Regions from separate parts of the Agrobacterium sp. 6Ca8 genome, predicted to be linked through region 2. Evidence: predicted binding sites of a transcription regulator. Region 2 holds the regulator's gene; the other holds the start of a gene.
The links. The regulator LexA, encoded in region 2, represses DNA repair genes until DNA is damaged. The targets are predictions, from matches to a motif close to TGTTCNNNNTGTGTTCNG.
Positions count from the first base shown of each region.

Region 1: a site for LexA is predicted at 2,045-2,062, ahead of dnaE (DNA polymerase III subunit alpha). Genes of this name have one in related genera too.

Region 1 covers NZ_AP026433.1:967,886-971,093, reverse strand. The annotation lists gene dnaE (DNA polymerase III subunit alpha) at 1-1,832, opposite strand, end outside; gene ACZ5A6_RS04850 (ABC transporter ATP-binding protein) at 2,315-2,998, opposite strand; gene ACZ5A6_RS04845 (lipoprotein-releasing ABC transporter permease subunit) at 3,014-3,208, opposite strand, start outside.
Region 2 covers NZ_AP026433.1:1,075,622-1,078,829, reverse strand. The annotation lists gene kdsA (3-deoxy-8-phosphooctulonate synthase) at 1-504, opposite strand, end outside; partial or broken gene ACZ5A6_RS05365 (VOC family protein) at 504-1,385, opposite strand; gene lexA (transcriptional repressor LexA) at 1,596-2,318, shown strand; gene ACZ5A6_RS05355 (glutathione S-transferase family protein) at 2,758-3,208, shown strand, end outside.

The DNA.
Region 1 (3,208 bases), 110 kb from region 2:
AGATCGACCTTGATGCCGCGTTTGGCAACGAAATCGACGGCAACCTTCAGCACCGTCAGCGTCTTCAGACCGAGAAAGTCGAATTTGACGAGGCCTGCGCTTTCCACCCACTTCATGTTGAACTGGGTAACCGGCATGTCGGAGCGCGGATCGCGATACATCGGCACCAGCTTCGACAGCGGCCGGTCACCGATGACGATACCGGCAGCATGGGTGGAGGCGTGACGGTAAAGCCCCTCGATCTTCTGGGCGATATCCAGAAGTCGGGCAACGACGGGTTCCTTGTCCGCCTCTTCCTGCAGGCGCGGCTCTTCCTCGATCGCTTTTGACAGCGGCGTCGGATTGGCCGGGTTGTTGGGGACCAGCTTGCAGATCTTGTCCACCTGTCCATAGGGCATTTCCAGCACGCGGCCGACGTCGCGCAATGCCGCGCGAGCCTGCAACGAACCGAAGGTAATGATCTGCGCCACCTGCTCGCGGCCATATTTGCGCTGCACGTAGCGGATCACCTCTTCGCGGCGGTCCTGGCAGAAGTCGATATCGAAGTCGGGCATCGACACGCGTTCGGGATTGAGGAAGCGTTCGAACAGCAGCGAGAAGCGCAGAGGATCGACATCGGTGATGGTCAGCGCATAGGCCACGAGCGAGCCTGCACCCGAACCGCGGCCGGGGCCGACTGGAATATCCTGCTGCTTGGCCCATTTGATGAAGTCCGCAACGATCAGGAAGTAACCGGGAAAACCCATGCGTTCGATGACGCCAAGCTCGAAATCCAGCCTGTCGCGATATTCCTGCTCTGTGTAGCCAGGTGCCATGCCGAGGGCCGCAAGGCGAAGATCAAGACCTTCGACGGCCTGACGGCGAAGCTCTTCGGCCTCTGCCCGTTGCGCCGCTTCGGGATCGTCGCTGGCACCGGTGAAGCGCGGCAGGATCGGCCCACGCTTCTTCAGCACATACGAGCAACGCATTGCGATTTCGACGGTGTTTTCCAGTGCCTCCGGAAGGTCGGCAAACAGCTCCGCCATCTCCTCACGGCTTTTCATATAATGGTCGGGGGTCAGGCGGAACCGGCTGTCATCCGAAACGATGGCGTTATGCGCCACCGCCATCAATGCATCATGCGCCTCATAATCGGCCCTCGAAGGGAAGAAGGCCTCGTTGGTGGCGACCAGCGGAATATCATGTTCATAGGCAAGCCCGATCATACGCCGCTCATGGGCGCGGTCGAAACCGGACTGACGCTGCAACTCGATATAAAGCTTATCACCGAAGAGTGATTTCAGCGCCAGCAGGCGTTCTCTCGCCTGCGCCGTATGCCCTTCCTTCAGAGCCATATCCACCGGACCACCGGAGGCACCCGTCAGCACAATCAGCCCGGCATTGGAGGCTTCCTCCAGCCATGCACGGGTAATATGCACGGACTGGCCACCGCTTTCGCCTTCCAGATAGGCGCGGCTGATAAGGTCCACCAGCCGCTCGTACCCTCCGGCATCAGCCGCGAGCAGCACGATGGCTGGAAGCTTGGCAAGGTGGCTGTTGTGGTTGCGGCGATCATCCACCGCATCCTGCATGTCGATCGACACCTGACAGCCGATAATAGGCTGCAAGCCCTCGTCACGCGCCTTTTCGGAAAACTCCAGCGCGACGAAAAGATTGTTGGTGTCGGTAATGGCTATGGCTGGCTGGCCGTCTGCAACGGCCTTGGACATGATTTTCTTGAGGGGTAAAGCCCCCTCAAGCAGGGAGTAAGCGGAGTGAACCCGCAGATGGACGAAACCGGGTGTTTTCAGCGTTTCGCCAGAGGTCTCTCCACGCGTAACCGTCTCGCCCATATCGTCATCCTGTCATTCTGAATCGAGGGGGCGATTTTCCGATTTTCGGCCTTCAAAGTCCACCGCCTTTCGGCGTCTATACAGGCTTCTGCGCCGGTGTGCCCTTCACAGGGCAGTGAGGATCACCGAAAAGCTGGCGACGAACACAGCGATGGAGGCGAAAGCGGCAACGTCACGGATGAAATCAGTCATTGGTCTCTCCTTACTCGTTATGTTCTAACTTTGTTCTCATTTTGTTCGATTGTCAACAGGCTTTTACCAATATTCCCCTTGCTAACGCGGCAGAATCGGCTGCGGTTCCACCTTCGTGAATGGCAAGCCACTGACTCCAAAGCAAAAAACCCGGAGGCAAAAACACCTACGGGTTCGTGAAAATTCAATTGTGGAAGGACGAGTGGCCTTGCGGGAAACCTGACCGTAGACAGACTCAGCCGCAGAAAAGATCGCAAAGGCGGCGTTATGGTCGCCTTACTGCATCACGATCAGAAGTCTACGATCTTGCCGTCTGCAAGCGTCACGCGGCGGTCCATGCGGTTGGCAAGCTCGTGATTATGGGTGGCGATCAGTGCGGCAAGGCCGGACTGGCGCACCAGCGCCTCCAGCGCGTCGAACACGTAATGCGCGGTCTCGGGATCGAGATTGCCGGTCGGCTCGTCGGCGAGAAGCAGGAGCGGTGCGTTGGCAACGGCACGCGCAATCGCCACACGTTGCTGTTCACCGCCGGAAAGCTCAGCCGGGCGATGTTCGCCGCGATGGCCGACGCGCATGTAATCGAGCAGCGCGCTCGCACGCTTGCGGGCCTCGCCCTGCGTCAAACCGGCGATGAGCTGCGGCATCATCACATTCTCCACCGCCGTGAACTCCGGCAGCAGATGATGGAACTGGTAGACGAAACCGATGTCGCTGCGGCGGATCGCCGTGCGCTTTTCATCCGGCAGACCATTGCACGGCGCGTCATTGATGAAAACCTCGCCAGCATCCGGATGTTCGAGAAGCCCAGCGAGATGCAACAGCGTGGATTTGCCGGTGCCCGAGGGGGCAACAAGCGCCACCATCTCACCACTCTTCAACTCGAAATCGGCCTTGCGCAGAATGGAGAGCGACGTCTCGCCCTGACCATAGGTCCTCTCGACGCCGGTAAGCCGCAGCACTGATTTTTTTGCCATATTGTGAAGCGGTCCTTATTCGTAACGCAGGGCCTGCACCGGATCGAGCTTGGAAGCCCGCCATGCCGGAAAGATGGTTGCCAGGAAAGAAAGCGTCAGCGCCATGATGACGACGGTAATGGTCTCGCTGATATCCATTTCGGCCGGAAGCTGGCTGAGGAAATAGAGCTGCGGATCAAACAGCACCGTGCCTGACACCCAGGAGAAGAA
Region 2 (3,208 bases):
AGGATTGCCGCTCTCATTAAGCTTGGCAAGCACGTTCTTCATGTCCCAGGGCGCCAGAAACTGGCCTTTCTTGACGTTGATGACGCGGCCGGTCTTGGCGGCAGCAACGAGAAGATCGGTCTGGCGGCTGAGGAACGCCGGAATCTGCAGCACGTCCACCACCTCGGAAACGACGGCGCATTGCTCTTCCGTGTGGATGTCGGTCAGAACAGGAAAACCGAATTCCTTCTTGAGATCGGCAAAAACCTGCATCGCGTTATCCAGGCCGATGCCGCGTTTTCCGGAAAGCGAAGTGCGGTTCGCCTTGTCGAAAGAGGACTTGTAGACAAGCCCTATTCCCAGCTTGTCGCAAAGCTCCTTCAGGACGCCAGCGATCATGAAGGCATGTTCGCGGCTTTCCATCTGGCACGGACCGGCAATCAGCGAAAACCGCTCGGTATTCGAGAAGGAAACCTTGCTGGCGCCGTCGCCGGCAGTGACTTTAAGATTGTTCGTAACGCTCATCATTTTTCCTCGAAGGCGAAGGCAACGCCCTGACCGGGTGCCGCGGGCACCACCAGACGGCCGTCCGCTTTTGCGCAGGACACGCCATTAGCAGCAAGCACCGCCTCTGTCACGGCAAGATCGTGTGACGAAAAGACGATGCCCGCGCCGCGCAATCCTCCTTCGTTGCCGTCCTGAGCATTCAGGGCCTGCCCGCCGAAAGGCGGTTTTCCGGTCAATCTGATGCTGGCATTGCCGGTCGCAAAAACCATATCACCGCCCGGAGACCTTTTGTCTTCACAGGCAAACACTGTCTCGATCAGGCCCGCCACCTCCATATTGCCGCCGGAAAACAGGACGATTTCACTGAGGCCGGTGACACCATTGGCGTGGCGCTCCAGCATGGTGCGATCGCCCGGAAGGGCTTAAAGCCGTTGACAACTGAACAAAAAGAAATCCGCGGCCGCCCCGCTTGCCGCAAAAGCAAGCCGGAACGCCGCCTCGCCTTGCGAGCCATCCGGCATCCGAACAGGCCGCGAAAACTCGAAAACATCGCCCGCCGAAAGGCCGGCTGCCCGAAACCGCTCATGGTCAACCAAGGCGTCTTCAGTCCTGGCGACAAGAGCCGAAAAACCCTCCTGCCCGTCCCGTTGCCGGAAGGCCACATCCCTGCCGGTGAACACATCACCCCTCTCTATTGAGGCATTATATTTAGCCGGATCAGCAATTGCGAGCGGCTCCAGATAGGTGCCATCGGCGAAAAATACGCAGGCATTTTGGGTGCCGAAAGGATGCAGAGCCTCCGGCGCAACCGTAAAGCCAAGACTGACGAGGCGCTTCACGGAGACGCCTATGACTTCCACGGGCAAAACGAGATGGTCAACGCTATAGGGTTTCGTCATGACATGTATCCTGCTGGCCTTCCGCCCGGAGCATGCCGGGACGGTTTCGACCGCACAAAAGCACAATTGCGTGCTATGAGGCAAATCATCACAGCAACAGATGGCACCTTCACGAAATTTTAGGGGATTGCAGAACACATATGGAACATATAGTGTTCGTTCTGTATTTGTTTCGCGACTTCCACTACGATTCTAAAGGGTGTTTTCCTCATGCTCACGCGCAAACAGCAGGAATTGCTTCTCTTCATTCATGAACGAATGAAAGAGTCCGGCGTGCCGCCCTCCTTCGATGAAATGAAGGACGCACTCGATCTTGCTTCGAAATCCGGCATCCACCGCCTGATAACCGCTCTCGAAGAGCGCGGGTTCATTCGTCGGCTACCGAATAGAGCTCGGGCGCTGGAAGTCATCAAGCTGCCCGAGGCTTATACGCCGGGTGCAAGGCCGCAGCGCGGCTTTTCGCCAAGCGTTATCGAAGGCAGCCTTGGCAAGCCCAAGACGCCGGAACCGGCCCCTGCCCCCAAGACGCCGGCCAATGATCTGGGCGGGGCTGTCACCGTGCCGGTCATGGGCCGCATCGCTGCGGGCGTGCCGATTTCCGCCATACAGAACAACACCCATGATGTGGCAGTGCCAGTAGACATGCTTGGCACGGGCGAACATTACGCGCTTGAGGTCAAGGGTGATTCGATGATCGAGGCCGGCATTTTCGACGGCGACACAGTCATCATCCGCAACGGCAACACTGCCAATCCCGGGGATATCGTTGTGGCTCTGGTGGATGACGAAGAAGCCACGCTGAAGCGCTTCCGCCGCAAGGGAGCCTCCATTGCGCTCGAGGCGGCAAACCCAGCCTATGAGACCCGTATCTTCGGGCCCGACCGGGTGAAAATTCAGGGCAAGCTGGTTGGGCTGATCCGCCGCTACCATTGATCTTATCGAACCGAACGTATTCGCTTTACGATAGGCGTCATCGTGAAGATGGCGCCTATATCGGGTTTGGCTGTTTCCAAACGTGGCGTGCTTTTGCGGGTGCACGAACATATGCGCCATTCAGCCTATGCGCGTTGCCCTTTCTAAACTGAGTTCCTGCTCCATAAAGATGCTTCGGTTTCGCTACAGGCGTGGTAGCGAATGGGCTGCTCGCTGTAATTGTCGAAGCGATCACATCCGCTGTTTTTTAGCGACGTTGTTCTGTCGTGTTGCGCAGTCAGTTTTAGTCGTCACCAAAGGGTGACTTATCGCAAGGCGCGCTCTCGGCGACCCCACATCACCATTCATCAACGGCGTTTATGGGAGCCATGGATAATTTTCGATATTCCGTGAACGCTTGGCAGGTGTAGAAATACGCGTCATATCCGGGAGATACGCCATGTACGATCTTTATATAGCCAACAAGAACTATTCTTCATGGTCGCTACGGCCGTGGGTATTGATGCGCACGCTCGGTATCGCCTTTGATGAAAAGCTCATTCCGTTCGGCGAAGGCGTCTCCTTCTCCTCCTTTTCGCCGACGGGCAAGGTGCCCTGCCTGGTCGATGAGGGTATGACGGTTTGGGAAACGCTTTCGATCGTCGAATATCTTGCTGAAAGACACCAGGGTGTCTGGGCAAGCGACAAGCATGCCAGGGCCTGGTCGCGTTCGGCCGCAAGTGAGATGCATGCCGGCTTTTCCTCGCTGCGCAATCTCTATCCCATGTCGGTGGGCATTCGGGTCAAACCCAGGGGCGGCGATGCCGGGCTTAAAGCCGATATAAAGCGGATCGATGCGTTGTGGAGCGAGGGTCTCACAAAATTCGGCGGGCCATATCTTGCCGGTCAAA